4 regions of the Streptomyces sp. NPDC004609 genome follow, and region 1 is predicted to be linked to each of the others. Evidence: riboswitches for the same ligand, from Rfam matches in the RefSeq annotation. Region 1 holds a riboswitch; each other region holds the start of a gene.

Region 1 (7,654 bases):
CGCCCGCGCCTTCTTCCGTACCTACTACGCGCCGAACAACGCCGTGCTGTCGGTCGTCGGCGACATCGACCCGGAGCGGACGCTCGCCTGGGTCGAGAAGTACTTCGGCTCCATTCCCTCCCACGACGGCAAGCAGCCCCCGCGCGACGGCTCCCTCCCCGAGAACATCGGCAGGGAGCTGCGCGAGGTCGTCGAGGAGCAGGTCCCGGCGCGTGCGCTGATGGCCGCCTACCGCCTGCCGCACGACGGCACACGCGAGTGCGACGCCGTCGACCTGGCGCTGACCGTGCTCGGCGGCGGGGAGTCCTCCCGGCTGCACAACCGTCTGGTACGCCGTGACCAGACGGCTGTCGCCGCCGGATTCGGGCTGCTGCGGCTGGCCGGCGCGCCGTCGCTCGGCTGGCTGGACGTGAAGACGTCCGGCGGCGTCGAGGTCCCGCAGATCGAGGCCGCCGTCGACGAGGAGCTGGCCCGGTTCGCCGAGGAGGGGCCGACTCCCGAGGAGATGGAGCGGGCCCAGGCCCAGTTGGAGCGGGAGTGGCTGGACCGGCTCGGCACCGTCGCCGGCCGCGCCGACGAACTGTGCCGGTACGCGGTGCTGTTCGGCGATCCGCAGCTCGCGCTGACCGCGGTGGGGCGCGTGCTCGCCGTCACCGCCGACGAGGTGCGGGCGGTCGCCCGGGCCAGGCTGCGCCCCGACAACAGGGCGGTGCTGGTGTACGAACCGCTGGCCGGCCCGGCCGAGCAGACCGACCAGGACGACGCGAGTGACGCAGAAGAGGGGGCGGACCGGTGACCGACGCCGCTGAGCCGTTGACCACGATGGACTTCCACCCCCGGCCCACGGCGGGCGAGCCCACGCCCTGGGCGTTTCCCGCCCCCGAGCGCGGCACGCTGGACAACGGCCTGACCGTGCTGCGCTGTCACCGCCCCGGCCAGCAGGTCGTCGCGGTCGAGATCTCCCTCGACGCCCCGCTGGGCGCCGAGCCCGAGGGTCTGGACGGCGTCGCCACGATCATGGCGCGCGCCCTGTCCGAGGGCACCGACAAGCGCTCCGCCGAGGAGTTCGCCGCCGAGCTGGAGCGCTGCGGCGCCACGCTCGATGCCCACGCGGACCACCCCGGCGTGCGGGTCTCCCTGGAGGTTCCCGTCTCCCGGCTGCCCAAGGCGCTCGGGCTGCTCTCGGAGGCCCTGCGCGCGCCCGCCTTCGCCGACACCGAGATCGAGCGGCTCGTCCGCAACCGGCTGGACGAGATCCCGCACGAGACGGCCAACCCGGGCCGCCGCGCGGCCAAGGAGCTGTACCGCCAGCTGTTCCCGTCCTCGCTGCGGATGTCCCGTCCCCGCCAGGGGACGGAGGAGACCGTGGCCCGGATCGACTCCGCGGCCGTGCGGGCCTTCTTCGAGGCGCATGTACGGCCGTCCACCGCCACCGCGGTCGTCGTCGGCGATCTCACCGGGGTCGATCTCGACGCCGTGCTCGCCGAGACCCTCGGCGACTGGACCGGTGACACCGCCGAGCGCCGTCCGGCGCCGGAGATCACCGCGGACGACACCGGGCGGGTGGTCATCGTGGACCGGCCGGGAGCGGTGCAGACCCAGCTGCTGATCGGCCGGATCGGCCCCGACCGCCACGACCGCGTCTGGCCCGCCCAGGTGCTCGGCACGTACTGCCTGGGCGGCACCCTCACCTCCCGGCTGGACCGGGTGCTGCGCGAGGAGAAGGGCTACACCTACGGCGTACGGGCCTTCGGCCAGGTCCTGTGCTCCGCCCCCGACGGGTCGGGAGCCGCGATGCTCGGCATCAGCGGCTCGGTGGACACACCGAACACCGGTCCGGCGCTGAAGGACCTCTGGCAGGTGCTGCGGACGCTCGCGTCCGAGGGGCTGACCGATGCCGAGCGCGACGTCGCCGTGCAGAACCTGGTGGGTGTCGCCCCGCTGCGGTACGAGATGGCGGCGTCCGTCGCCGGCACCCTCGCCGACCAGGTGGAACAGCACCTCCCGGACGACTTCCAGGCGCAGTTGTACGTACGCCTCGCCGAGACCGGCACCGTGGAGGCGACGGCCGCGGCGGTCAGCGCGTTCCCGGAGGACCGGCTCGTCACCGTGCTCGTCGGTGACGCCTCGGAGATCGCCGAGCCGGTGAAGGAGCTCGGCATCGGCGAAGTGACGGTCGTCACGGGCTGATTGGGTCCGTCCGCGCCCCGCGGGTGGAGCGGAGCCCCGGTGTCCGGGTGACACCGGGGCTCTCCTGTTGGCTCGTTCTCAGACCCGCTATATGTCCAGATTGGACGGAAGTTGGGTGACACGTCCTGTGGCGTAAGCAACAAAATCGGCCGTCTGTTTGGTGATCGAGAGCTCTCCGGCCTAGCGTCGACCCGGCTGTTCGTCGGGAGTACGCCGCACCCGCGGCACGGACAGTCATCGCCGAATCCCCGTCAGGCGCGAGCCGGGGGAGCCGGGGACCCTCCCTCCTGCCGCGGTCCACGCGCCCGGAGGGGCAAGATCCCCACAGGGGTGAATCGGACCCCTTCGCATCCCGCGGAGGAGCCCGTAGGAGACCTTCCTGCTCCGAACCCGTCAGCTAACCCGGTAGGCGAGAGGGAAGGAAAGGACAAGCCCCTACATGGCGTTCACCCGCCCCGCCGGGAAACACCGCGCCCCGAGCCGGATGTCGCGCAAGAGCGCGAGCATCGCCGGAGCCGCGACCCTCGCCACCACCGGTGTCATCGGAACCATCGCCGCCCCGGCGTTCGCCGCCGACTCGGACTCCGACGCCAAGCCCGCGGAGCCCGGCCTCAGCGCCGAGGACACCGGGGTCATCGAGGCCCTGGGTTCCGAGAGGATGGCCGACACGGTCGCCGATCAGGCCGTCGTCCAGCGGAAGGAGGCCGACGAGGCCGCCGCTAGGGCACAGGCCGCCGCCGAGGCCCGTGCGAAGGCCGCCCGTGAGGCCGAGGAGCGCGCCGCCCGCGAGGCCGAGCGCAAGCTCCTCAACACCTACCGGCTGCCCGTCGCCGGTTCGCATGTCTCCACCGCGTACCAGGCCAACAGCTCGCTGTGGTCCTCCGGCACGCACACGGGCGTCGACTTCCGCGCCCCCGCCGGCACCTCGGTGGTGTCCGTGGGAGCCGGAACGGTCGTCGAGGCGGGCTGGGGCGGTGCGTACGGCTACAACGTCGTGATCAAGATGCGCGACGGCTCGTACACCCAGTACGGCCATCTGTCCTCCATCAGCGTCTCGGTCGGCCAGGAGGTCATGCCGGGGCAGCGGATCGGGCTCGCGGGCTCGACCGGCAACTCCACCGGACCGCACCTCCACTTCGAGGTCCGCACCGACGCCGAGTACGGGTCGGACATCAGCCCGATCGCGTATCTGCGCTCGCACGGCGTGAAGGTCTGACACGGGCGACCACCGCCCGCGCGGCGATCACCGCTTCCGAAGGCCCCGGCGTTCCGACGCCGGGGCCTTCGGCGTGGGCCGTGCCGGGTGCCGACTCCCTTTCACCGGAAGTGACCTCTCCCCGGAAACGCGTCACCCGTGGGAGCGGGGATTTCCCCTGATACGGCGACAGGCGCCGGTCCCGTGATGCGGGACGGCGCCTGTATGCCGTGCGGTGAAGGCCGAGAACGGCGGAGCGGGCCGCCGGGGCCGTACGACCGTTCCGGATATCCGGTGCTCCCGGTTTGCCGTTCTTCCGGGTGTTCCGTGAAGCGGCGGTGCGGCGCGGGGCGCCGTCCGAGGGGTGCCGTGCCCTCAGACCGTCTCCGGGAGCTCTTCCAGTCCCTCGGCCACCAGCTTGGCCAGCCGGTCCAGGGCGACATCCGAGCCGTCCGCGTCGGAGGCGAGCACGATCTCCTCGCCGCCCTGCGCGCCCAGGCCGAGGACCGCGAGCATCGAGGCGGCGTTCACCGGAGTGCCGTCCGACTTGGCGATCGTCACCGGAACGCCGGACGACGTGGCGGCACGGACGAAGATGGAGGCGGGGCGGGCGTGAAGGCCCTCGGCCCAGCCGACGTTGACGCGGCGCTCAGCCATGGTGTTGCCCTTCAAGTCATCATTGGTTGTCTAGACCAGTCTCTCACGACGGGCCGCGGAGCCCGTACCGGCCGGTTTCCCGAGGTGGGACCCGTCGGAGCTCCCAGATTGCCGTGCCCGGGGACCGGCCGCGACCTGTGACCTTCCCGCAGCGCCCAGTGACCATCCCGGAGAGCCCTCCGCGAGGGCGGACGGCGCCGTACGCTTTCTGCCATGCCGACGGAGTCCGACCACGCCTACCCCGACCACTGGGAAGCGGACGTGGTGCTGCGCGACGGCGCCACCGCCCGTATCAGGCCCATCACCGTCGATGACGCCGACCGTCTGGTCGGCTTCTACGAGAAGGTCTCGGACGAGTCGAAGTACTACCGCTTCTTCGCGCCCTACCCCCATCTGTCCCCCAAGGACGTGTACCGCTTCACCCATCACGACTATGTGGACCGGGTGGGGCTCGCGGCCACGGTCGGCGGGGAGTTCATCGCGACCGTCCGCTACGACCGGATCGACGAGCGCGGGCGCCCGGCGAGCGCGCCCGCGGACGAGGCGGAGGTCGCCTTCCTCGTCCAGGACGCCCACCAGGGGCGCGGGATCGCCTCCGCGATGCTCGAACACATCGCGGCCGTCGCGCGCGAGAGGGGCATCCGGCGGTTCGCCGCCGAGGTGCTGCCCGCGAACAACAAGATGATCAAGGTTTTCCGGGACGCCGGGTACACCCAGAAGCGCAGTTTCGAGGACGGCTCCGTCCATCTGACCCTCGATCTCGAACCGACCGCCGAGTCCCTCGCGGTGCAGCGCGGCCGGGAGCAGCGCGCGGAGGCCCGCTCCGTGCAGCGGCTGCTGGCGCCCAGGGCGGTCGCGGTCGTCGGCGCCGGACGGGCCGTCGGCGGGGTGGGCCGGACCGTACTGCGCAATCTCACCGGAGCGGGGTACACCGGCCGTACCTACGCGGTGAACCGGGCGTTCCCCGCCTCGCAGCGCGAGATCGACGGGGTCCCGGCCTTCCGCTCCGTCGGCGAGATCGTCGCCGCGACGGGGGAGCCGGTCGATCTCGCCGTCGTCGCCGTGCCCGCCGAGCAGGTGCCGGAGGCGGTCGCCGACTGCGGTGAGCACGGGGTACGGGGACTGGTCGTCCTCACCGCCGGATACGCGGAGAGCGGCGCGGCAGGACGGGTGCGGCAGCGGGACCTGGTGCGCCGGGCGCGGTCGTACGGCATGCGGGTGATCGGCCCGAACTCGTTCGGCATCATCAGCACCGCCGAGTCCGTCCGCCTCAACGCCTCGCTCGCTCCCGAGGCCCCGGCGGCCGGCCGGATCGGCCTCTTCACCCAGTCCGGGGCGATCGGCATCGCGCTCCTCTCCGGTCTGCACGGCAGGGGCGCGGGCCTGTCGACGTTCATCTCGTCGGGCAACCGCGCGGATGTGTCCGGCAACGACTTCCTCCAGTACTGGTACGAGGACGCGGACACCGATGTGGCCCTGCTGTACCTCGAATCCATCGGCAACCCGCGGAAGTTCACCCGGCTCGCCCGGCGTACGGCCGCGGTGAAGCCCGTCGTGGTGGTCAAGGGCGCGCGCCACAGCGGCAGCGAGCCCCCCGGCCACGCGGTACCGGCCACCCGCATTCCGGACGCGGCGGTCGGAGCGCTCCTGCGGCAGGCGGGCGTCATCCGCGTCGACACCGTCACGGAACTCGTCGACGCGGGCCTCCTCCTCGCGGGCCAGCCGCTCCCGGCGGGACCGCGGGTGGCGATCCTCGGTAACTCCGAGTCCCTGGGGCTGCTGGCGTACGACGCCTGCCTCGCGGAAGGTCTCCGTCCGATGCCGCCGCTCGATCTGACGACCGCCGCGAGCCCCGCCGACTTCCGTGCGGCCCTCGCGTCGGCCCTGGCGGACAGCGGCTGCGACGCGGTGATCGTCACGGCCATCCCCTGGGTCGGTGACAACGGCACCACCGAATCCGGCGACGGCGAGGTCCTGGCCACCGCGCTCCACGAGGCCGCCGCGTCCGCCCCCGCGAAACCGGTGGCCGTGGTCCATGTCGAGCTGGGCGGCCTGGCGGACGCGCTCGCTGCGGCGAGCAGCACCCGTACCGGGGCACCGGCCGGCGCCAGACCACCGGGCGCGGCACCGGGCGCGCCGACCCGCGCCACCCCGGCGGGCTCCACCCCGCGACCCCGGCTTCCGGGAGACACCCCGTCGGCCTCCACGCGCCGGATCCCCGCCTACCCCGCCGCCGAGCGCGCCGTCCGGGCGCTCTCCGAGGCCGTGAAGTACGCGCGCTGGCGCAAGGACGCGGCCGAGCCGGGAAAGGTGCCCGAGTACGACGACATCGACGAGGCCGGTGCCGCCGCCCGGATCGACACCCTGCTCGGCGCCGCAGCGGACACCCGGGGACTCACGCTCCCCGACGCGGACGCGCGCGAACTGCTCGCCGCGTACGGCATCCGGGTGCGGCCGACGCTGCCGGCGCCGGGGCCGGACGACGCCGCGTCCGCGGCCCGGCGGCTCAGGTACCCGGTGGCGCTCAAGACGACGGCACCCCATCTGCGCCACCGCGCCGATCTCGGAGGCGTACGCCTCGATCTGGCCGACGAGGCGCAGTTGCGGCAGGCGTACGGCGAGCTGACCGAGCTTCTCGGCAAGCCCGCCGAGCTGCAGCCGGTGGTGCAGGCGATGGCGCCGCGCGGGGTGGACACCGTCGTCCGGGCCGTCGTCGACCCCGCCGTCGGCGCGTATCTCTCCTTCGGGCTCGCGGGCGCCGCCTCCGAGCTCCTCGGGGACACCGCGCACCGGCTCGTGCCCGTCACCGAACGTGACGCCGCCGAGCAGATCCGGAGCATCCGGACCGCCCCCCTGCTCTTCGGCTGGCGCGGCTCAGCGCCGGTCGATACCGCCGCGCTTGAGGAGTTGCTGTTGCGTGTATCACGATTGGTCGACGATCACCCAGAAGTGATCGGAATCAGTCTGGAACCAGTCGTTGTCGCTCAACGGGGGCTCTCCGTTCTCGGCGCTTCCGTACGGCTCGCGCCGTCCGGCACCCACACCGACCTCGGCCCACGCCGACTCCCCAGCTACTGAGCACCGCTCGGCACGACTGAGCGTTCGACGCCCTCCGGGGCCCGTAGGATGGACCACATGGCGAAGACCGGTACGACGACCCAGGGGCTGCGCGCGGCGATCGAGCGCAGCGGCTACTACCCGGCTCTCGTGGCCGAGGCGGTGGAGGCCGCCGTCGGAGGTGAGCAGATCGCCTCGTATCTGGTCCACCAGGAGACCACGTTCGACGCCAACGAAGTGCGCCGCCATGTCACCGTGCTCGTGCTGACAGGCAACCGTTTCATCGTCAGCCACACCGACGAGCAGACCGCGGACTCCAGTTCTCCGACACCGTTCGCCACGACCTCGACCGAATCGGTCAAGCTCGACCGGATCTCGTCGGTCGTCGTCAGCAGGGTGGTCGCCAATCCGGAGTCGTACACTCCGGGCACCCTGCCCCGCGAGGTCGTCCTCACCATCGGCTGGGGCGCGGTGTCCCGGCTGGATCTGGAGCCCGCCGCCTGCGGCGACCCCAACTGCGAGGCGGACCACGGCTACACCGGCAACTCCACCGCG
Region 2 (7,654 bases), on a different contig from region 1:
GTGCCTTCGCGAACACCTGGCGGGGAAGGACTCCCGTCCACAGGCCGTGCATTCCGCCGTCGGGGTCGCACACCGCCATCGGCTGCCAGGTGTCGCCGTGGTAGCCGCCGCGCCAGGTGAGCAGGCGCTGCTTCGACGGGCGGCCGACGGAGCGCCAGTACTGGAGGCACATCTTGACGGCCACCTCGACGGAGACCGAACCGGAGTCGCTGAGGAAGACGTGCCGCAAGGGCCCGGGGGTGATCTCGACCAGCCGGGTCGCCAGCCGGACGGCGGGCTCATGGGTGAGCCCGCCGAACATCACATGGCTCATCCGGTCCAGCTGGCCGCGCGCCGCCTCGTTGAGGACGGGGTGGTTGTAGCCGTGGATCGCGGACCACCACGACGACATGCCGTCGATCAGCTCGCGCCGGCCGTGGACGGGTCCGGCCAGCCGCAGCCGTACCCCGGACGCGGACTCCACGACCAGCGGATCGGCGCGGCCGGGCATCGGCCCGTACGGATGCCAGACATGCGCCCGGTCCAGCGCCACCAGCTCCGGAACGGACAGCTCAGGCATTGGGCGCCACATCCGTGCCCGCGCCCCGGCGGCGTACCGTCACCAGGTCCGTACGGGCCCCGGCCGGTGCCTCGGCGGGAGCGCTCGGCGGCCCGTCGGCGCAGACCGCGCCCCCGCCGCAGCCGCCGGCCGCCCGGTGCTCCGGCAGCGTCGTCGTACCCGCGCCCTCCACCTCGAAGCCCGCGTCCGCGATCATGTCCAGATCCGCCCGGCCCGCCTGGCCCTCGCTCGTCAGATAGTCCCCGAGGAAGATGGAGTTGACGAGATGCAGCGCGAGCGGCTGCAGCGAGCGCAGATGGACCTCGCGCCCGCCCGCGAGCCGTACCTCCACGTCCGGGCAGACGAACCGCACCATCGCGAGAATCCGCAGACAGCGCTGGGGGGTGAGGTTCCACTCCTTGGCCAGCGGCGTCCCCTCGAAGGGGATCAGGAAGTTCACCGGAACCGAGTCGGGGTCCAGCTCGCGCAGCGAGAAGACCACATCGACCAGGTCCTCGTCCTTCTCGCCCATGCCCGCGATCAGTCCGGAGCACGCCGACAGGCCCGCCGCCTGCGCCCGGTGCACCGTGTCCACCCGATCGGCGTAGGTGTGGGTGGTGGTGATGTCCCCGTACGTCCCCTCGGACGTATTGAGGTTGTGGTTGTACGCGTCCGCGCCCGCGTCCCGCAGCCGCTCCGCCTGCCCCTGGGAGAGCAGCCCGAGACAGGCGCACACCTCGACGCCCTCGTTCTGCTCCTTGATCGCCTCGATCGTCCGGGAGACCCGGTCGACGTCCCGGTCCGTGGGTCCGCGGCCGCTCGCCACCAGACAGACGCGCTTGGCACCGCCCGCGACCCCCGCGGCCGCCGCCCGCGACGCGTCGTCGGGCTTCAGCCAGGTGTACTTGAGGATCTCCGCCGTGGACCCGAGCCGCTGGGAGCAGTACGAGCAGTCCTCCGGGCACAGGCCCGACTTCAGATTGACGAGATAGTTGAGTTTCACCCGGCGGCCGAACCACTCACGGCGCACCCTGCCGGCCGCGGCCACCACGTCGAGCAGTTCGTCGTCGGAGCTCGCCAGGACGGCGAGCGCCTCTTCGCGGGTCGGCAGCTCGCGCCGCAGCCCCTTCTCCACCAGCGTGTTCAGAAGGTCCATGGCGCCGATCCTGGCGTACGGCACTCCCCCCGGGAAAGTCGGAACCTCACAAGAGAGCCTCTCCGAAGTGTGTGTATGACCACATCCATTCCCGGTCCGCCCCCGGTTAGTGTCTGTGGGCTGCCTACAAAAGGCCCCGACGAACGGGGCGCACGAGGACCGGACCACCATGACCCAGGATCCCTTCGGCTGGCTCCATGAGGAGTCCGGCCGCCGTGAGCGCGCCGGTCTGGTGCGTACGCTCCGGCCGCGCCCCGCCGAGCCGGAACTGCTGGACCTCGCGGGCAACGACTACCTCGGCCTGTGCCACCACCCGGAGATCACCGCGGCCGCCGCGGAGGCCGCCCGGCGCTGGGGCGCCGGCGCCACCGGCTCCCGGCTGGTCACGGGCAGCACGGAGCTCCACGCCGACCTGGAACGCGAACTCGCCGCCTTCAGCGGCTTCGAGGCCGCTCTCGTCCTCTCCTCCGGCTACGCGGCCAATCTCGCCGTGATGACCGCGCTGTCCGCCCGCGGCTCGCTCATCGTCTCGGACGCGGCCAACCACGCCTCGATCGTCGACGGCTGCCGGCTCTCCCGCGCCGAGACCGTGATCGCCGCGCACGCCGACACCGACGCCGTGCGCACGACCCTCGCCGCGCACCCCGGACGGCGGGCGCTGGCCGTCACCGACGCGGTGTTCTCGGTCGACGGCGACGCCGCGCCGCTGCCCCGCCTGGCGGACATCTGCCGGGAGGCGGGGGCCGCGCTGGTCGTGGACGACGCGCACGGCTTCGGTGTGCTCGGCGACGGCGGACGCGGCGCCGTGCACGCCGCCGGGCTCGCGGGCGACCCCGGGGTCGTCGCGATGCTCACCCTCTCCAAGTCCCTGGGCAGCCAGGGCGGCGCGGTCCTCGGACCGGCCCGGGTCATCGACCATCTGGTCAACACCGCCCGGACCTTCATCTTCGACACGGGTCTCGCCCCGGCCGCCGCGGGCGCCGCTCTCGCCGCGCTGCGGCTGCTGGGCCGGGAACCCGGACGGGCGGCCCGCGTGCGCACGGTCGCCGCGACCCTGCACGCCCTGCTCACGTCGGGGGGCCTGACAGCCGTACGCCCGGACGCCGCCGTGGTCTCGGTCCGGGCGCCGTCGCCCGAGGCCGCCGTGCGCTGGGCGGCCGACTGCCGGTCGGAGGGACTGGCAGTCGGCTGCTTCCGTCCGCCGTCGGTCCCGGACGGCGTCTCACGGCTCCGGCTGACGGCACGTGCCGATGTGACCGACCGTCAGGCCCGCTGGGCGGTCGCGACCGTGGTGCGGACGGCCCCGCCCGGGGCCTTCACCGAGGCCGCGCCGGTCAGCTGACGCTCCGCGCCCCGACCGTGGTCACGAAGCGGTCCCAGGCCCGCGGCGAGATGCGCAGCGGCCGGCGGGACACGTCCTTGGAGTCCCGTACGGCCAGGGTGTCGTCGGGCAGCCTGGCCGCCTCGACGCAGTTGTTCATGCCCGTGCTGCGGCTGCTGCGCCGCCACCTTAAGGCGCTGTCGTGGTTCCCGGGGGCGCCGTGCGGGAGCGGTGCGGACGCCGGGCCGAGAGGTGCGGGAGAGACGGTCGCGGAGTCGGCGGACACGGTGTCGGCGGATGCGGGGTCGATGTGCACGAGGCGATCGGACATGGGGCCTCCCTATGCGTCATCCATGAGCGTGGCGATGAGATCCAAGGAATCCACCGCGGACAGGGCACGCGCCTGCATGGTCGTGAAGGCGGCGCTGTACACCTCAAGGTCTTCTGCCCGCTCCAGATGGAGGCTACTCGTCAAGTGGTCAAGAACGACCACATCCAGATCAGAAGTGTTCGGAAAGGAGAAGATAACGAAAGAGTTGGCGAGTCCGACATAAGCGCCGACGGAGAACGGCAGCACCTGGAGCCGTACGTGCGGAAGCCGGGCCGAGCGGACCAGCTCCCTCAGCTGCTCCCGCATCACCCGCGGCCCCCCGACCTGCCGCCGCAGCGCGGCCTCGTCGAGGACGACCCGCAGCTTCAGCGGCTCCCGCGCGCGCAGCACCGCCTGCCGGGTGATCCGGACCTCCGCCAGCGATTCGACGGTCGCATCGGGCAACTCCTCCAGCGTCGCCCGGGTCACCGCCCGCGCGTACGCCGGGGTCTGGAGCAGCCCCGGCACCACCGAGGTCTCCAGCGTGCGCACCGAGCACGCCTGCGCCTCCAGGGAGATGAAGTCGCGGTACTCGGGCGGCAGCAGTCCCCGGTACGCGTGCCACCAGGGAGTGCCGTTGCCCCCGGCCGCGCCCGCCAGGGTCTCCAGCAGCGTCCGCAGGTGAGGGTCGTCCACCTCGTACACATCGAGAAGCAGCCGGACGTCCGCGGCCTTGACACCGCTGGCCCCGGTCTCGATCCGGCTCACCTTCGACTGGTGCCAGCCGGCCAGCGCTCCGGCGCAGCGGCTGGTGAGGCCCGCCGCATGGCGCAGCTTGCGGAGTTCTTCGCCCAGTTTGCGGCGGCGCACCGCGGGGCCGTGCTGCATCGGGGATTCCTTCCGCTCGGTTGATCCACGGTCCGGCACCGGCCTTCCGGCCGGTCGCGGCGGACCGTCGGACAGAGTTGTGAGTGTGGGTCCAAACGCGGTTTCGCGCGGCAGAGTTCACCGCTTCGAGCGACAGATATATGCATATCTTGGTGGATCGCCACTCGCGGCGGCGCGATGAGTGGCAGTCTGGCGCGAAGCGCAATCCGTGGCCGCCCAGCGCACTCCATCCGCTACGAAGTCGGAGCACGGCCGCGGTGGGAAAGGGACAGCGTCGCCATGGCAGATCTACAGGAAGCATCCATCACTCTGCCGAGCGATCCCGCTTCGGTGCCGGTGGCACGGAGGTACGTCACCGATGTCGTTTCCGAGTGGGGTCTGCCCGCCGACAGCGAGACCGTCGACACGGTCCGGCTGATCGTCTCGGAGCTCACCACCAATGCGGTCCAGCACACCTTCGGCCAGTCGCCCACCTTCACGGTGGATCTGACGCTGGAGCGGGACGAGGAACTGCGCATCGGGGTGACGGACAGTCACCCGCGCTGGCCCCAGCGGCTGCCGGCGGCGGTACGGCAGGACAACGGGCGGGGGATGGTCATCATCCGCAGCCTCACCGCGCAGTCGGGCGGGCGGCTCTCGGTCACCCCCACCGCCGAGGGCGGCAAGACCGTGTGGATCGCCCTGCCGTGGACCGCGGCGGTACGGAACTGATCACCGTCCCATCCGGCCGCGGCGGTTCGGAGGCCGGCTGACGGCGTTCGCCCCGCGGGTGGGGCCGGGCGCCGGGGCCCGGGCGGGGCGCGCAGGCTCTCCGCAGGTCCCCGGGAGGCCGTCGGCCCCGGGGCGGAGGGGAGCCGAGCAGGTGCTCGTACGTCCCCGGGAGCCCCCGGAATTCGGCGCGTTCACGCCGGTACGCCGGCCACCGGGGAACTCCCGGCGACCGGCGTACGGCTCTGACGGCAGGCGGTCAGCGCACCCGTCCGTACCAGACGCTCTTGCTCCAGATCTTGTCCAGCTTCACCCACGACCCCGTCTTGGGGGAGTGCCAGATCTTTCCCTTTCCGGCGTAGATGCCCACGTGGTAGACCCTCTTGCCCGAGTGGAAGAAGACCAGGTCCCCCACCTGCCGGCTGGACGCCGAGACCTTGCGGGTCGAGTTGTACTGCTGCTGGGCGGTCCGCGGCAGCTTCTTGCCCGCCTTCTTGTACGAGTAGAGCGTGAGCCCCGAGCAGTCGAAGCGTGAGGGGCCCGTGGCGCCGTACTTGTACGGGGCCCCCTTCTTCGAGGCCGCGATCTGAAGCGCCTTCCCCGCGTGTGCCGTGGCCGCTTGTGCCTCGGACGTGCCGCCCGGCACGAGCAGGGAGCCGCCGAGCGCGGCGAGGGTCAGGGCCGATACGGCGCCCGCCCGGCTGATCAGAAACGGGACGTTCATCTGCGCACTCATGCGCAACCCTTCGTCAGCCGCCTGTGAAGGATGACCTGTCGGGTTCGGGCGGACGAAGGTGCCCGGCCGCTGGCGCGGCTTCACCCCGAGGAACAGATCCGGACGGATCCGGCTGTCCCGTAATACTCGGGTCCTCCACTCCTGCCGAAGCACTCCTGTCGACCAGTCATCCGGAACAGCGGCAGGACTCGGCGTCCGTCCGGACCGCCCCGCCGAGGTGACGGGGGCTTGTCGTCCCAGGGATCTTGACCTACGGGCAGGTGGATTTCCGAGCCAAAACGGCGATATGTGAGTTTCAACACGAATGGGCTGTTCGGGTGGACGTGCCGTCTACAGGCATCGGAACTCGACGGCCGAAGAGGCCCGTACCAGCAAAGGAATAAGGCGTTCCGTTTGCTTGCCGGTGGGGATGCGCAACTCGACCGTAGTCGCTAGCCGGGAAGCGACTACATCAATTGGGGGACCTCTACTGGTACTCCACTGGCGGTTGACGGCTGTCCGTGAGTTCTTCAGCGATCGGGATCCGGTGGAAGAGCGGTCCGGAATGCCCTCTTTTCGCCGTCGAGAACCCTCAACGCCTCGACGAGCGTCGCCGCGTGGACGTCGCTCTCGCCCCGCGCGTGCATCAGCGCCAGCGCGTCCCGCAGTGCGACCGCACGGCCGACGAGTGCCTGCGCGGCGCGGAGCGCGCCATAGGTGTGGGTGGATCGGGCCGGATTGATCCGGCCCACCATGTCGACGACTTCGAGATAGCTGTCGACGAACTCGCTCTCGGCGCGGGTCAACGCGGGGAGCGGCGGCAGTTCCGGGAGCAGCACGACGCCCTCACCCCGCGGCGCGGGCGGCGAGCGAGGACTTGCGGGTGGCGATGACGTGGTCCACCAGTCCGTACTCCTTGGCGGCCTCGGCGTCCAAGAACGTGTCCCGCTCCAGGTCGGCCGCGATCCGCTCCACCGTCCGGCCGGTGTGGTGCGCGAGAAGCCCGGTGAGCAGGGTGCGCAGCCGCAGCAGTTCCCGGGCCGCGATGTCCAGATCCGACGGCATGGCCCGCATCGGCTCGTCGAGCGAGGGCTGCCGGACGACGATCCGCGCCCCGGGCAGCGCCAACCGCTTTCCGGGTGTGCCCGCGGCGAGCAGCAGCGCCGCCGTGGACGCGGCCTGGCCGATGCAGGTCGTCTCCACATCGCAGGTGACCACCTGCATGGTGTCGTAGATCGCGGACATGGCGCTGAGCGAGCCGCCGGGGGAGTTGATGTACAGCGAGATGTCCCGGTCCGGCGCCGCGTGTTCGAGATGGAGGAACTGCGCGATCACATCGTTGGCGGCGGTGTCGTCGACTTCGGTTCCGAGGAAGACGATCCGCTCGTCGAGCAGCTTCGCGTACGGATCGAGGGTGCGGGTCCCCTGGGCGGTGCGCTCCGTGAACTGGGGCAGGACGTAGCGGGTGACGCGGCGGCTGTTCATGGCATACCTCTCCTCGATGCGCCGCCGGTGGCGGCGCTTCCGTAAAAATGTACAGGACGTACAGATCTTTGAGGGAGGGATGTCTTGTGCGTCCAGGGAGAAATGCATGGTCAGGGCACGTTCTGCTGTGAGTGGAGGCGACTGGTGCCGAAGGAGCAACACGGCTTCTCCATCGATTGATCACAACTGCGTCACTACTGGAAAGTACGTGGCGCTCACGGTGATTCGGCACTACTACGGTCAAGCCTTCGGCAATCATCCTTTGGGGGGATCCATGAGCTGGGGTCAGCAACCGCACCAGCAACCGACGACGCAGTGGGGCGGGCAGCCCGCGGGAGGGCCACCGCCGGGAAAGGGGCCGGGGTGGGCGCGGAAGCGCATCGTCATCCCCGCGGGCGCCTTCCTCTTCCTCATCGGCACCGGCATCGGTGCGGCCGGGGACGGCGGCACCGAAACGGCGAGCGACAGCAAGGCCGCGCCGACCGTCACCGCCACGGTCACGGCGCCTGCCGTCGCCGGGGCGAAGGCGGCAC
Region 3 (7,654 bases), on a different contig from region 1:
GGCGCCTGGCCGTCGGCGAGGTCAACGCCTTCGGCGATCTGCTGCCCGGGCTCACCGGCCTGCCGGGCAGTGCTGCGGAGGGCCGGGACACCTATGCGGCCCAGATCGACGCCGTACGCGCACGAACCACGGGGCAGGACACCGCCGTCGCACCGCACAGAACAGGGAACCACCGTGCAGACGCCTGACACCTTCACCCGTCCCGCCCCGGGCCGGGACGACCGGGACCGGGAGACCGGGGACGACCGGGATGCCCGGGACCTGAGCGAGCGTGTTCCCGGCGCCGCTGACGACCCGGACATGAACGAGGTCGTGGGCAGCGACGACCTGCTGCTCGTCACGCTGGACACCCTGCGGTACGACGTCGCCGCCGAGCTGGCCGCGGCCGGCCGGATCCCTCACCTCGCCCGCCGTCTCCCCGGCGGCGCCTGGCAGAAGCGGCATGCGCCCGGCAGCTTCACCTACGCCTCCCACCAGGCCGTCTTCGCGGGCTTTCTGCCGACGCCCGCCGCGCCGGGCCCCCATCCCAGGCTGTTCGCCGCGCGCTTCGCGGGCAGCGAGACGACCGCGGGCCGGACCTTCGTCTTCGACACCCCCGATCTGGTCTCGGGTCTCGCGGCGGCGGGCTACCACACGGTGTGCATCGGCGGGGTGGGCTTCTTCAACAAGCAGGGAGCGCTCGGTTCCGTACTGCCGGGCCTGTTCCAGGAGAGCCACTGGGAGCCCGGGTTCGGGGTCACCTCCCCCACGTCGTTCGAGGCACAGGTGACCCGCGCCGAACAGGTCGTCGCCGCGCTCCCCCGCGACCGCCGGCTGTTCCTGTTCGTCAATGTGCCCTCGCTGCACCAGCCCAACTGGTTCCATCTCCCGGGCGCGACCCGTGAGGCCGGGGACTCGCGGGAGACCCATGCCGCCGCGCTGGAGTACGTCGACCGCCATATCGGGCGGCTGTTCGACGCGGCCCGCAGCCGCCGGCGCTGCTTCGCGATCGTCTGCTCCGACCACGGCACCGCGTACGGCGACGACGGCTACACCGGTCACCGGCTGGGCCACGAGTCCGTATGGACGGTCCCGTACGCACACTTCTTCCTGGAGGCGGCGGGCACACCCGCGTCCGCCGCACCACCCGAACAACAGGGGCCAGAGGGACCAACCCCACCACCCGAGCCACAGCAAGCACCGGCGTCGACCACACCGCCCCAGCAGCATCAGCCACCTGTGTCACCCGAGCCCTATGAGGCGCACCGATGAGCACCGCAGCGAACCACCCGCGCCCGTACCAGAGCTATGTCTACGCCTACCCGCACAAGACGGCCTACCGTCCGCTCCCGGGGCGCCCCGCCCTGCGCGAGCTGTGGGCGCCGGAGCCCAAGGACGCGCTCTCGCTCTATCTGCACATCCCGTTCTGCGAGGTCCGCTGCGGTTTCTGCAATCTCTTCACCAGGATCGGCGCGCCCGGGGAGCTGACCACCCGCTATCTCGACGCGCTCGACCGGCAGGCGACGGCGGTACGGGACGCGCTCGGCGACGGCGAACCGGTGCGCTTCGCCGCGGCGGCCTTCGGCGGCGGCACACCCACCTTTCTGACGGCCGACGAACTCGACCGGCTCTGCGACATCGCCGAGAAGCGGATGGGCGCCGATCTCACGGCCGTCCCGCTCTCCGTCGAGACCTCGCCGTCCACCGCGACGGCGGACCGGCTCGCGGTGCTCGCCGAGCGCGGCACCACCCGGATCAGCATCGGTGTGCAGAGCTTCGTCGGTGACGAGGCCAAGGCGGCGGTCCGCCCTCAGCGGCGGTCCGAGGTCGACTCGGCCCTCGACCGCATCCGCGCGGCGAGGATCCCCGTCCTGAACATCGACCTGATCTACGGGATCGACGGTCAGACCCCACAGAGCTGGCGGTACTCCCTGGACGCCGCGCTGGCCTGGGAGCCAGAGGAGCTGTATCTCTACCCGCTCTACATCCGGCCGCTGACGGGTCTCGGCCGGACCGGACCGGACAGTGACGCGGCCTGGGACGCCATGCGGCTGCGGCTGTACCGCCTGGGGCGCGACCATCTGCTGGCCCAAGGCTACGAGCAGGTGTCGATGCGGATGTTCCGCCGCCGTACCATCGGGGACACCGGCATCGGCGGTGCGGACGGCACGGTCGCGACGAGCGGCGCCCCGGTCGCGGGTACCACTGGGCCGGTCGCCGGGACCGGAGGGTCGGCGGTCGCGGGACCCGGTGGCGCCGACGACTACGCCTGTCAGACCGACGGCATGATCGGCCTCGGCTGCGGCGCCCGCTCCTACACCTCGCGCCTCCACTACTCCTTCGACTACGCCGTCCGGATGCCCGGGATACGCACCATCATCGACACCTACACCCAGACCGAGGACTTCGGCCACGCCGAGGTCGGGCTCGCGGTGGACGAGGGCGAGGCACGCCGTCGCCATCTGCTCCAGTCGCTGCTCCAGGCCGAGGGGATGGACACGGCGGGCTACCGCGAGCGGTTCGGCGCCGGCCCCGGTGACGACTTCGGGCCCGAGCTCGCGCGGTTCGCCGCGCTGGGCTGGCTCGACGCGGGCGCACCGCCCGGCATGCTGAGGCTCAGCGCCGAGGGGCTGGCGTACTCGGACGCGCTGGGACCGGAGTTGTTCTCCCCCGCCGTGCGGGCCGCGATGGCCGCGTACGAGCCGAAGTGAGGACGGCACCGTGGATCTGACCGTTCTGTACCGGGGGCCGCTGGCCTCCTGCGACTACGACTGTCCGTACTGTCCGTTCGCCAAGCGGCGCGACTCCCCCGCACAGCTGCGCGCGGACCGGGCGGCCCTGGAGCGGTTCGCCGCATGGGTGTCGGCGGGGACCGACGACCGGCTCTCGGTGCTGTTCACCCCCTGGGGCGAGGGCCTGGTCCGCTCCTGGTACCGCCGCACCCTGGTCGAAATGTCCCGGCTGCCGCAGGTGCGGCGGGTGGCGATCCAGACCAATCTGAGCTGCCGCACGGACTGGCTCGCGGACGCCGATCCCGCGACGCTCGCGCTCTGGTGCACCTACCACCCCGGGCAGACTCCCTACGAGAGGTTCCTCGGCAAGTGCCGCGAGCTGACCCGGCTCGGAATCCGCTTCAGCGTCGGAGTGGTCGGCCTGCCCGGGCATCTGGAGCACGCCCGCCGGCTCCGCGCCGCCCTTCCTCCTCATGTCTACCTCTGGGTGAACGCGGCGGAGGGCCATCACTACACGGACGCGGAAGCCGCCGAGTGGACCGGGCTCGATCCCCTTTTCCCGTACAGCCGCCATCCGCACCGCTCGACCGGGCTCCCCTGCCGGACGGGCGAGTCGGTCGTGTCGGTGGACGGCGACGGGACCGTGCGCCGCTGCCACTTCGTCCCCGCCGAACTGGGAAACCTGTACGACGGCTCGTATCGGACCGCACTCCGCCCGCGCGCCTGCCCGCTCGCCGTCTGCGACTGCCACATCGGCTATGTGCACCTGGAATCGCTTCCGCTGTACGACGTGTTCGCGGGCGGCGTCCTGGAACGCGTTCCCGCCACCCGCCCTCGGACTGTGCCGTCAGGCTCCACCCGGCCCGCGACGGCTCGGGCCCTCCCCCGGCCACCGTCCTGACCGGAGGCACACCGCCGGCCGCACCCGTACACCGCCGTGTCGGCGTTGACACGGGTGCCCCGTACAGATCGGCCCGGCGCGGCCCCGTGATCACGGGCGGTCGACAACCGGGGGAAACGTGTCCGGTGGCGCCGTCGTGCCGGACCGCGACGGCCCGCGCGAGGTCGCGCCGCACGGCGCACGCGGTCCCGCCGTTCCTGACGGTCGCCCCGCGCGGGCGGCTTCCCGGTGCGGAGGCCGTCCCGAGCCGCTCACGAGTGAGCGGACCCCGCCCCCGCCCGTTGCGGGACAGCCCTCAGCGTCCCCGGCACCCCGTCGGTTCCGCGCTCCCGCGCAGGGGCAGCAGGTGGGGGCGTTTGGCCGCGACATGGTCGCCCGAGCTCTCGCCGCGCAGGCGGCGCCCGATCCACGGGGCCAGATACTCCCGCGCCCACTGGAGGTCGTCGCGCCGGACCTCCAGCGCGCCCCTGACGGGAACCGGAGGCCACTCCTCGTCGGGGTCGGACGGCACGTCGAGTCCCAGCACCTGGGCGGCGCGCAGGGCGACCCGGGAGTGTCCCTCGGGGGACAGATGCAGCCGGTCGGGATCCCAGGCACGCCTGTCCTGCACCGACTTGAGCGACCAGAGGTCGAGCACCGGACAGTCGTAACGGTCGGCGATGGCCCGTACATGTGCGGTGTACGTCGCGACCTTGCCGCGCAGCCGGCGCAGCACGGGCACTCCACGGGTGTCGAACCCGGTGGTCACCATGACCGTGCCGACGGCCCGGGTGAGATCGGCGACCGCACGTTCGAAGCGCTCGGCAACATCGTCGGGGTCGGTGCCGGGCCGGATGATGTCATTGCCCCCGGCGCAGAACGACACCAGATCCGGGGCGAGCTCTTTCGCCCTCGGCACCTGTTCGTCGACGATCTGGTCGAGGAGCCGGCCGCGTACCGCGAGATTGGCGTAGCGGAAGGTGGGTTCCGGCATGCGCTCGCCCAGCAGCACCGCGAGCCGGTCCGCCCACCCGATGTAGGTCCCGTCGGGTCCGGGGTCCCCCACGCCCTCGGTGAAGCTGTCACCGATCGCCGCGTACGACCCGTATCCGTTCCTGTTCTCTTTCTCTCTTCTCGAATCGTCTCCCACAAGGGCCCATCCTCCCCTTCCGGATGTGACTTACGCGACCGTAGGGAAGGGTTGACGGGTGGTGATCCATCCCACCGAAACCGTTCGCCGGACCGGGAATACGACGTATCCCCCCGTGCCGCCGCGGGGCGGTACGAGGGGATACGGGCCGTTGTGCGTTGCGTCAGAGAGAGACACCGTGCTGGCGCAGATACGCCACCGGGTCGATGTCCGAGCCGTAGCCGGGGCCGGTGCGCACCTCGAAGTGCAGGTGCGGACCGGTGGAGTTGCCGGTGGAGCCGGCGAGCCCGATCTGCTGTCCGCCGCTCACGCTCTGGCCCGAGGAGACGGAGAGCGAGGAGAGGTGGGCGTACTGGGAGTAGGTGCCGTCGGTGTGCTTGATGACGACCTCGTTGCCGTACGAGCCGCTCCAGCCGGCGGAGACGACGGTGCCGGGGCCGACGGACCGGATGCTGGTGCCGGTGGAGGCCGTGAAGTCGACACCGGTGTGGTAGCCGCTGGACCACATGGAGCCCGAAGCGCGGTACGGGGTGCTGATGTTGGCGGACGCGACCGGGGCGGTGTAGCCGCCGCCGGCCTGCGGAGCGCTCTGCTCGGGGGCACTCTGCGCGGCGTCGTCGCCGGTGGCCTCGACCGAGCCCGCCGACGCGGAGGTGTCGGGGGCGGCCTCCGTCCGCGCGGCCGGGGCGGGGGCGCTCTCACGGGCGTCGTCCCGCGAGGCGCGGGGCTCCGAGCGGGTCTCGGCCTTGGCCGGGGCGTCGCCCTTGGCCTTGGCCTTGGCGCCGAGCGTCAGCTCCAGGCCGGGGTGGATCAGCGAGGGGTTGTCGCCGACGGCTTCGCGGTTGTCGGCGTAGAGCTTCTGCCAGCCGCCGCTGAGGTGGTGGTCCGCGGCGATCTTGGACAGATAGTCGCCCGCCACGACGCGGTAGGTCACCGGGGCGGCGGGCTGCTGGGCCGCCGGGACGGCGGCCGCCTGGGCGGGGACGGCCGCCGAGGCGGCCGTGACGGGAGCCGACTGCTCCGCCGCGTGGGCGCCGCTCGCGCCCATCAGCGGAAGGGCGATGGCCGCGCCACCCGTACCCGCGGCGACGAAGCCACGGGTGAGGGGGCTGGACGTAATACGGCGGTGCTTACCCTTTTTGGGCATGACGCATTCCTCTCCGGCGCCTGCGAGGTGAGCTGTCGGGTTAGGGCTGGAGATGCCCGGCCGCGCGGCAGCGCGACTTCACCCCAAGCCGTCCGGAACTCCGGAATCGGCGTACTACCTGGGTCCCCCGCTCCTGCCACGCGTGGGTGGGTGGGAATTCCGGACGGCGGCAGGACTAGGCGTTCCGTCCGAACTGCCGTGACCGTAGACCGGTCGCGCCGAGGGGAACAAGCCGACCTTTTCCCGATCGGTGACCCGGATCTTTCCGGCGACGAATACCCGGTCACCCTCCGTCGACCCGGCTCCGCCAACTCCCGGTGGGCGGCCGAATTCCTCTTTCCGGCACGGCCACACACCGTCACGAATATGATCCTGCTCACGAGCGGGAACCATCTCCCCTAGAGACAGGGCACGTTATACCTAAGGGTTCAATTAGGACAGAAAGACCAGAAGGCCCTATAGGTCACGCATACCGCACCGGGCAGTTCAACTTCCCATCACTTTTCGGGCGATATCGTCGACGTCGAGTCATTTGCCGTTCACCGAGACAATATGACCCACCCCTGCCCGGGGAACGCGCCCGCAGAAGTTCCGACCGCGCCGACGGTCGCGACCCGGGTTCCGGTCGAGGCGTCGCATGCGATCGCCGCGAACGCTTCCGGCACCGAGCCATCCGGCGTATACGTAAAAGCACATGAAGGCAATGTCGCATCCGGCGGAGAAGCCGATCGGGGGGGCCTTTCACCCGCTTCCGGAGCTCCCGGTCCGGCCTGTGATCCGAACTCCCATGGCGGTACGGGCACTTCGGACATGAGCCGGCCACGGGCATTCCGGGAAGACCTCCGGGCTCGGGAGAGGGCGTCCACCGCCACTCCGGACCCACACGCCCCGGACCCCGCCGCGACCCGCCCTCTGACCGGCCGACGACGGCACGGTCATCCGGCGGCCACCGCGACACCCGCCGGAGTGCCGGCTCGGACGGGCCCGTGACCACCTCCCCATCACCTCCGGCAGGCCCGCCCACCCCGTCACCCCGACCTCATACAGCTCCCCATGGGCACGGCAGCCAACAAAATAGAGCAAAATCACACATAAATCATCAGAAGGCGAGCCACCCGGCGACGGCCTCACCGGGAAAGGACAAGGTGATTTCCCGAGGAATCGATGTCGTATCGTCGAGAACACGCCACAGTCGGCGAGCGGCGCCGACGGCAGTGACCCTCAGGAGCCTTCGTGACGCAGCAGCTGCCGCTGGTCCCGCCGACCGAGCCGGAACTGACCGGAGTACGCAATTTCCGCGATGTGGGCGGGCTGCCGACCGTGGACGGCAGGACGGTGCGGCACGGACGGCTCTTCCGCAGCGGTCATCTCGCCCACGCGACGGAGAGCGACGCGTCCTTCCTCGCCGGGCTGGGTCTGCACACGATCTTCGACTTCCGCAATGCCGCCGACATGCGGCTGGAGGGCCCGGACGTGGCACTGCCGGGTGTACGGAATCTGAATCTGCCGCTCAGCGATCCGGCCGACGGCGCGGAGTTCTGGAAGATGGTCCGCAGGGGCGATCTCGGCCAGCTGCGGTCGATCCTGGCGGACGGGAAGGCGGCCGACCGGATGTCCGCGTCGTACCGCGTGATCATCACGCAGCGCACCGGCGAGCACAGCCGGATTCTGCACGCGCTGGCCGAGGACAGTGTGCCGGCGCTGATGCACTGCGCCGCGGGCAAGGACCGCGCGGGGCTGTCCATCGCCGTCTCGCTGCTCGCGGT
Region 4 (7,654 bases), on a different contig from region 1:
CGGATACACCGAACTGACCACCGTGGTCACCGTCTCGCTGCTCGCCTTACTCATCAACCGGGTCGTGCGCCGCAGCGGGCGGCGGCTCGCCTCGGCGCGGGTCATCGCCGAGGCAGCCCAGCGCGCCGTGCTGCCCACGCCCGCCGAGATGATCGGCGGGCTCCATATCGCCGCGCGGTACGAGGCGGCGCTCGCCGACGCCTTCATCGGCGGTGACCTCTACGCCGTACAGGACACCCCGTACGGAGTGCGGCTGGTGGTGGGGGACGTACGGGGGAAGGGGCTGGGGGCCGTCGAGACGGTGGCTGTGATCATCGGCGCGTTCAGGGAGGCGGCCGAGCAGGAGAGTTCGCTGGAGGGTGTCGCGGAGCGACTGGAACGAGCGCTCGTCCGTGAGGCCAAGCGGCGGGGCAGCCTGGACACCTTCGAGGGGTTCGCCACGGCCGTACTCGCGGAGTTTCCGCGGGGGCGGGGGGCCGTACGCCTGGTCAACCGCGGTCATCCCGAGCCGCTGATGCTGCGCGGCGACGGCCGGCTGGACGCGCTCGCGCCGCGTGAGTACGCGCTGCCGCTCGGCATGGGCGAACTGGGGGAGTGGCCGGACCGGGCTGAGGAGTATCCCCTTCCGGTGGGGTCCACGCTGCTGATCTACACGGACGGGCTCTCCGAGGCCCGGGACGCGGCAGGGGACTTCTACGACCCCGCTGTCCGGCTCACCGGCCGGATCTTTCCCGGTCCGGGGGAGCTGCTGGACGCCCTGGTCGACGACGTACGCCGGCATACGGGCGGCGGCGCCACGGACGACATGGCACTGTTGGCGGTCACCCGGGCGGGTGAACGTCGGCCGACACGCCGGAGAACGATGTCGGTTGTCCCACAGCCGGGAGCGCCGGACGGTCCGCCGTGATGAGAGGCGGGCAACACCTTCATGAGACTGCTCTCATCCCGGCCCCCGCACGGTGGGTAGTGAAGTACGGCCGCCCCTTCGGAATGTGACGAACCCTCAGCGGTGTGATGTCGGCCGAGCGGCCATCGAGTCGCCCGACTCCGGTCGCTTGTGTCCTGGTTGGTCCGGCGCGCGGTCCCGAACGATCAACCGGAACAGCTTGGAATCCGGTCCCCGTGTCTATTAACGTTCGATAACGCAACGCGGTTGTCCCAGCCGTCGTCAGGGCGGCACCGCGTGCGTGCGCCGAATCCCGCAAGGGAACCGGGGAACCACCTTTTGGGGTGAATCGGGCGCCTTCGCACCCTGCGGAGGAACTCGTAGGAGACCTTCCTGCTCCGAACCCGTCAGCTAACCCGGTAGGCGAGAAGGAAGGAAAGGAGTACGCCTCAGTGGCGTCCAACAGTCCTGCCCCGGAGGCACCTGCCAGGTCCGGCGTCTTCAGCCCAGAAGGGGCCGAACGGTCCTTCGGAGAGTGGAACCCCACCGAGGACACCGTCCGTCCGGTGCGCGGCCGGCACCGTGTGATGAAGCAGCGGGGCGGACTCGCCCGCAGTTCCACGGTGCTCGGCGTCGGTGTGATCGCGGCGGTCGGCGCGGGCGGTATCGCCACCGCGCAGAACAAGCCCGCGGTCGCCATCACCCTCCCCGACGGCATCGCGGAGAACCTTCCCGACGGCCTGAAGCCGTCCGAGGACTCCGGCGACGGCGGCACCGCGCTCGCCGCGATGGGCACCATCGGCGGCAGCGAGGCCGAGACGGCCGACGGTGCCGAAACCGGCGACCGGGCCCAGGGCGCCGGTGAGGCCCTGCGCTCCCGCATCCTTCAGCAGGCCGAGCAGCAGCAGTCCCAGGCGGACGCCGAGAAGAGGGCCGCCGCGGAGAAGGCAGCGGCCGAGAAGGCCGCCGCCGAGGCGAAGAAGGCCGAGGCGGAGGCCAGAGCGAAGGCGAAGGCCGCGAAGAAGAGGGCCGAGGCGGAAGCGAAGGCCAAGGCGGAGGCCAAGGCCGAGGCCGCACGCCGCGCCAAGCTCGCGAAGAGCTTCTCGCTGCCCACCTCCTCGTACACGATCACCTCCACCTTCGGCCAGTCGGGCTCGCTCTGGTCCTCGGGCCAGCACACCGGCCTCGACTTCGCCGCCCCGTCGGGCACCCCCGTCAAAGCCGTGACCGGAGGCACCGTCAAGGCTGCGGGCTGGGCGGGCTCGTACGGCTACCGCATCGTGCTGGAGCTGAACGACGGTACGGAGGTGCTGTACGCGCACCTGTCGTCGATCAACGCGAGCGCGGGCCAGAAGGTCGGCGGGGGAGAAACGATTGGCCGCGTCGGAGCGACCGGCAATGTGACCGGCGCCCATCTGCACCTTGAGGTCAAGACCCCCGGCGGAAGCACGATCGACCCGGCGTCCTGGCTGCGGAGCAAGGGCCTCGCCATCTGATCCTGCGAGGGATTCCCTTCCTCCGGTTCCGGGGGCGGGTTCCGACCGGGCGGGCCCTTACCACCCCGCCTCCGTCCTCGGGTCCGTGTGCGTGTGCCGTGCTCGTGGCTCGTGTCCGTGCAGGGGGCGGGCCTGCTGTCCGGGACGGGCGGGCCCGCGCCTCGGCGACCCCGTACCGCCGGACCGGCCGAGCTGTACGGGACTGCCCGGACCATCCGGACCGCGGAGCCGGTCGGGACCACGCGGACGGTCCGCATCGCGGAGAGGCCCGGATCGCGGAGAGGTCCGGATCACCGAACTCCGGCAGCCCTGGCGCCCACCCCCCGGTGTCAGGGCTGCCGGTCCGTACGCGCGCCTCCGCCCCTCGGCCCCTCCGGTACGAGCCGTGGGGGCGCCCGTACTCAGGCGCGGTAGGGGTTGTACCCCTCGTAGTCGCGGTGCGGGGGCGGCACCCGGACCCGTCCGGTCGCGCGGGCCGCGTAGGTCAGCGCCGGGCCCGCCCAGTCCTTGCGCTGCCACATGTGGTGCAGCAGTTCCTGCTCCCGCTCGGTGAAGTCCGGGTCCGCGGCACCCCGCTCGGCCCGGTGGCGCAGGAACGCCAGCGAGGTCGCGAACCGCTGGTACTCCGACACCGCGTGCGCGGCGGCCGGTCCGTGCGTACGCCGGGCCACCTCACGCGCGGTCTTGCGGGCCTTCATCGACGACAGGGCCGGCGGCTCGGTGGGGGAGAGCCAGCCGGCGGCCGCGTAGGCGGGCAGCTGGGCCGAGATCGTGCGCAGTTCGCGCTGCCGGGACCAGATCGTCAGCCAGGTGAGCAGTCCGAAGACGGGGACCATGAACACCCCGTACACCACATAGAAGCCCCAGGGGCCGAGCAGCGAAGCCGAGCCGTTCCACAGCGCGTGCATGCCGATCGCCAGGGCGAGCCCGGCGAGCGGCAGCGCGATTCGCCGGACTCTCGCCCGCCGCGCCGCCATGGCGGCGAATCCGAAGCCCAGACCGGTCAGCACCGTGAACAGCGGATGCGCGAACGGGGACATGACGATCCGTACGAAGAAGGTCGCCGCGGTCACCGAGGCGAAGCCCGACGAGCCCGCGTCCTGGTCCTCGTCGAACGCGGTGCCCAGATAGAGGATGTTCTCGGTGAAGGCGAAGCCGGTCGCGGTGAAACCGGCGACCACGACACCGTCGACGAGGCCGGTGAAGTCCCGTCTTCGGAAGACGAAGATCAGCAGGATCGCCGCGGCCTTCGCGCTCTCCTCCACCACGGGGGCTATCACCGTCGCGCCGAGGGCGTCCGCGCTCGTGGGGTCGGCGGTGGCGGTGGCTATCCAGCGGGTCGCGAAGGTGTTCGCGATGATCGCGACGAGCGCCGCGGCGAACGCGCCCCAGGCGAACGCGAAGACCAGATTGCGCCAGGGCCCCGGCTCGACCCGGTCCAGCCAGCGGAACGCGGTGGCCAGCAGTGGCACGGGCAGGACGGCGAGCCCGAGGCCGACGAGGAAGCCCTCCGTGCCCGTCTGCTCCCGTACGAGGGCGAGGATGACGAGCCCGGACAGCGCGAGCAGCACGATGAGGACCCCGGCCCTGACCGCCCTGTTGTGCCACAGCCGCGAGGCCCGGCGCGGTCGGTAGCGCCAGCGGGCCCGCTCCGGCATCGCGGCGAACACCGGCTGCCGGTCGAACGCGGGAACCGCGGGGTGCGCCGCCGTCCGGGGGCCGGGGGAACCCGCCGCCGGAGGCGGCGGTCGGCCCGCCGGACAGGGCGGCGGATGCTGGGTCGACGGCTCGTACACCCGTCGACCCTAACGACAGGTACCGACAACTGGCGATGGCACAGGGGGGTGGCCGGTGGTCGCACGCCGGGGGCGCCCCTGGGCGGGCGTGCTTCCGCGGGCGCCCCCGGCGTGCGACAGGGCGACACGCCTCGGACTCCGCTGCCGCTGCCGCCGCGCTTGTGGAGAGCGCGGCGCATGAGCCGCCGGCCCGGCGGCTGGGGTCCCGGGTGATGCCCGCGCCTCCGCCCGGACGGCGCGCGCCCTTTCGGGCCCGAAGGGAGGCGGTCGCAGCGGGTGCGGCCGCCTGCGACTGCTACGCCACGGCTTCGGGCGAGATCCCTGCGCGGCGCCGGAACAGCAGGTCACGCACGTGGTGCCCCTTGTCCAGCCCCTGCCCCTCGAAGCGGGTCAGCGGCCGGAAGCCGGGCCGGGGGGCGAAACCGCCGTCCTCCCGGGTGTTCTCGAAGTCGGGGTGCGCGGAGAGGACTTCCAGCATCTGCTCGGCGTACGGCTCCCAGTCGGTCGCGCAGTGCACGATCGCGCCGGGCTTCAGATGCCGGGCGGCGAGCGTGAGGAACTCCGGCTGGATCAGCCGCCGCTTGTGGTGCCGCTTCTTGGGCCAGGGGTCGGGGAAGTAGACGCGCAGCCCGTCGAGCGAGTGGGGCGCGAGCATCTCCCGGAGCAGGATGATCGCGTCACCGTTGGCGACCCGGATGTTGGACAGGCCGTTCCGCTCCGCGAGACCGAGGAGATTGCCCTGCCCCGGTGTGTGCACATCGACGGCGAGGATTCCGGTCGTCGGGTCGTCGGCGGCCATCCGGGCGGTGGCCTCACCCATGCCGAACCCGATCTCCAGCACGACGGGCAGCCCGCCGAACAGCGTGTCCAGATCGATGGGCCCGCGCCCGTCGATGTCGAAGCCCCAGGTGCCCCACAGCCGCTTGAGCGCGTCCTCCTGCCCCGCGGTCACCCGGCTCCGGCGCGGCTGAAAGCTCCTGATCCGCCGCTCGTGGTGGGACCCCGCAGGATCGGCGGCCGGCCCGCCGGGGAAGCGGGGCTCACTCCGGGGGCGCACGGGGACGCCGGATTCGCGATCGGCGGCATGATTTCGAAGGACAGACACAATGCCCCGATTCTACGCCCGCCCCGCCCCTCCTCCCGGGCCCGGCCGGGGAGGGAACACCCGGCGCGCGGACCGGGTGCGGCTCGGACCGGGGACACGGCACCGGGTGGGACCGGTGGGACGGAGCGGCGGCCCGGGGCACGGGTGCGGCTCGGACCGGGTGCGGCGGGCGGACCGGTCACCTCACCGCGAGCACCCGCCTCGCGATCTCCCGCCCGATCGGGAGGGACGCCGTCGCCGCCGGGGACGGCGCGTTCAGAACGTGCACGATCCGTGGTGTCTCCCGGATCAGGAAGTCGTCCACCAGCGTCCCGTCCCTCAGCACCGCCTGGGCACGGACCCCCGCCGCCACGGGTCTCAGCCCGGACTCCGTCACCGGGGGCAGCAGGCGGCGGACCGCCGCGGTGAAGGCGGACCTGGAGAGGGAGCGCCGCAGCTCACCCGCTCCGTATCGCCAGTGGCGCCGCGCGATCCGCCACGATCCCGGCCAGGTCAGGGTCGCCGCCAGCTCCCGGGGCGACACCACCGGCCAGCGGTATCCCTCCCGGGCCAGCGCGGGCACCGCGTTCGGCCCCACATGGACCCCGCCGTCGATCCCGCGCGTGAGGTGGACGCCCAGGAAGGGGAACGCCGGGTCCGGCACCGGATACACCAGCCCCCGCACCAGCGAGGGGTCCGCCAGCTCGTAGTACTCCCCACGGAAGGGAACGATCCGCATCCCGGGGTCGTCGCCCGCCAGCCGCGCGACCCGGTCGCAGTACAGCCCCGCGCAGTTCACCAGCACCCGCGCCCTGAGCACCGTCCCCGCCGCCGTGCGCACCGCGACTCCCCAGGGACGCCGGTCCACCGCGGTGACCTCCTCGCCGCAGCGGATCTCCGCCCCGGCCGCGTCCGCCTCGATGGCCAGCCGCTCCGCCACCGCCCCGAAGTCGCACACCCCCGTCGTGGCGACCCGGATCGCCGCGAGGCCCCGCACCTGCGGCTCGTACTCCATGATCTGCGCGGGTCCCAGCTCCCGCACCGGAATCCCGTTCTCCCGGCCGCGCTGGACCAGGGCGTGCAGCCGGGGCAGCTCGTCCCGCCCGGTCGCGACGATCAGCTTGCCGGTGACCTGGTGCGGGATGCCGTACTCGGCGCAGAACTTCACCATCTCGGCCGCGCCCCGCACCGCGAACCGCGCCTTCAGCGACCCCGGGCGGTAGTAGATCCCGCTGTGGATCACTCCGCTGTTCCGCCCGGTCTGGTGGCGCGCGGTCCCCGGCTCCTTCTCCAGGACGACCACCCGGGTCCCCGGAGCGGCACGCGTGAGCGCGTACGCCGTCGACAGGCCGACGATCCCGCCGCCGATCACCAGCACATCGCAGTCGAAGTCCTGCCCGAACGCCATCACCGCGCCACCTCCCACCCCGATAGTGCACTGGCCCACTGACAATGGAGCTAAACCAGCCGAAACCGAAGTGAGAGTCGCGGCCCGGCGCAGGCCGGGCCCGGTGCGAGGCGGGAAAGCCGGGCAGGAGGCCCCGGGAAGCCGGTGCCTCGGACGCCGTACCGGCACCTGAGCCCCGGGTCACGTACCTACACCGGCGCCGCCAGCAGTGGTCTCGCCCGCTCCCGCAGTTCCGCCACCCGGGGCTCGTCCCCGTACGGTTCGAGCCGGTGCAGCAGATCCCGTACGTACTCCGTGGTCCGCGCCGACGAGATCCGCCCGGCGACCTCCACCGCGCGCGTGCCCGCCGCGCACGCCGCGTCCAGGTTCCCCGACTCCAGCTCGGCGACCGCGCCCACCACCAGCCGCAGGCCGTGCGAGCGGACGAACTCCTCCGTCGGCTGCGAGAGCGCCTGCTCGGTGAAGCGCCGCACCTGCCGGGGCGCCCGCAGGTCGCGGTAGCACTCGGCCGCGTCCGCCGCGAAGCGGTCGTACGAGTAGAAGCCCAGCCAGGACGGATCGGGATCGCCCTCCCGCGCCCGCTCCAGCCAGCCCTCCGCCGCCTTGAGCGCGGCCCCCGCCGCGACGGCGTCGTTCGCCTTGGCGTGCGCCCGCGCCTCCACCAGCCGGAAGAAGCTCATCGTGCGGGCGGTGGCGAGCCCGCGATTGCGCTCCAGCGCCGCCTGCGCGAGATCGACTCCCTCGTCGGCGAAGCCGCGGTAGATGGATTGAAGTGACATCGATGCCAGGACATAGCCGCCGAGCGGGACGTCGGCCGCCGCGCGCGCGAGGCGCAGTGCCTGGATGTAGTACCGCTGGGCCGCCTCCTGCTGCCCGGTGTCGAAGGCCATCCACCCCGCCAGCCGGGTCAGTTCGGCGGTCGCGCCGAACAGCGCGCGGCCCACCTCGTCGGAGTACGACCCGAGCAGCAGGGGTGCCGCGTCC

What was found. Region 1 has a riboswitch for cyclic di-AMP ahead of ACFYT4_RS23100 (M23 family metallopeptidase). Riboswitches for the same ligand answer to the same signal wherever they lie in the genome.
Region 2: it holds a riboswitch for cyclic di-AMP, as region 1 does, so the genes downstream of both, ACFYT4_RS13050 (C40 family peptidase) here and ACFYT4_RS23100 (M23 family metallopeptidase) in region 1, are expected to answer to the same signal.
Region 3: it holds a riboswitch for cyclic di-AMP, as region 1 does, so the genes downstream of both, ACFYT4_RS21045 (LysM peptidoglycan-binding domain-containing M23 family metallopeptidase) here and ACFYT4_RS23100 (M23 family metallopeptidase) in region 1, are expected to answer to the same signal.
Region 4: it holds a riboswitch for cyclic di-AMP, as region 1 does, so the genes downstream of both, ACFYT4_RS33615 (M23 family metallopeptidase) here and ACFYT4_RS23100 (M23 family metallopeptidase) in region 1, are expected to answer to the same signal.

What each region holds. Positions count from the first base shown of each region.
Region 1 is NZ_JBIALS010000024.1:20,665-28,318, reverse strand. It holds gene ACFYT4_RS23110 (M16 family metallopeptidase) at 1-796, shown strand, start outside; gene ACFYT4_RS23105 (M16 family metallopeptidase) at 793-2,190, shown strand; cyclic di-AMP (ydaO/yuaA leader) riboswitch at 2,419-2,617, shown strand; gene ACFYT4_RS23100 (M23 family metallopeptidase) at 2,630-3,406, shown strand; gene ACFYT4_RS23095 (HPr family phosphocarrier protein) at 3,761-4,042, opposite strand; gene ACFYT4_RS23090 (GNAT family N-acetyltransferase) at 4,256-7,120, shown strand; gene ACFYT4_RS23085 (DUF5998 family protein) at 7,178-7,654, shown strand, end outside.
Region 2 is NZ_JBIALS010000010.1:105,542-113,195, forward strand. It holds gene ACFYT4_RS13020 (adenosylmethionine--8-amino-7-oxononanoate transaminase) at 1-559, opposite strand, end outside; gene bioB (biotin synthase BioB) at 552-1,694, opposite strand; gene ACFYT4_RS13030 (8-amino-7-oxononanoate synthase) at 1,864-3,036, shown strand; gene ACFYT4_RS13035 (DUF397 domain-containing protein) at 3,029-3,301, opposite strand; gene ACFYT4_RS13040 (helix-turn-helix domain-containing protein) at 3,356-4,213, opposite strand; gene ACFYT4_RS13045 (ATP-binding protein) at 4,493-4,924, shown strand; gene ACFYT4_RS13050 (C40 family peptidase) at 5,181-5,657, opposite strand; cyclic di-AMP (ydaO/yuaA leader) riboswitch at 5,661-5,856, opposite strand; gene ACFYT4_RS13055 (hypothetical protein) at 6,167-6,475, opposite strand; gene ACFYT4_RS13060 (ATP-dependent Clp protease proteolytic subunit) at 6,483-7,121, opposite strand; gene ACFYT4_RS13065 (PASTA domain-containing protein) at 7,396-7,654, shown strand, end outside.
Region 3 is NZ_JBIALS010000020.1:142,374-150,027, forward strand. It holds gene ACFYT4_RS21020 (STM4014 family protein) at 1-188, shown strand, start outside; partial or broken gene ACFYT4_RS21025 (STM4013/SEN3800 family hydrolase) at 301-1,095, shown strand; gene ACFYT4_RS21030 (STM4012 family radical SAM protein) at 1,248-2,690, shown strand; gene ACFYT4_RS21035 (STM4011 family radical SAM protein) at 2,701-3,612, shown strand; gene ACFYT4_RS21040 (SGNH/GDSL hydrolase family protein) at 3,908-4,741, opposite strand; gene ACFYT4_RS21045 (LysM peptidoglycan-binding domain-containing M23 family metallopeptidase) at 4,905-5,888, opposite strand; cyclic di-AMP (ydaO/yuaA leader) riboswitch at 5,893-6,047, opposite strand; gene ACFYT4_RS21050 (tyrosine-protein phosphatase) at 7,122-7,654, shown strand, end outside.
Region 4 is NZ_JBIALS010000054.1:13,330-20,983, forward strand. It holds gene ACFYT4_RS33610 (PP2C family protein-serine/threonine phosphatase) at 1-907, shown strand, start outside; cyclic di-AMP (ydaO/yuaA leader) riboswitch at 1,181-1,327, shown strand; gene ACFYT4_RS33615 (M23 family metallopeptidase) at 1,339-2,382, shown strand; gene ACFYT4_RS33620 (PrsW family intramembrane metalloprotease) at 2,784-4,040, opposite strand; gene trmB (tRNA (guanosine(46)-N7)-methyltransferase TrmB) at 4,474-5,283, opposite strand; gene lhgO (L-2-hydroxyglutarate oxidase) at 5,462-6,670, opposite strand; gene ACFYT4_RS33635 (MFS transporter) at 6,859-7,654, opposite strand, start outside.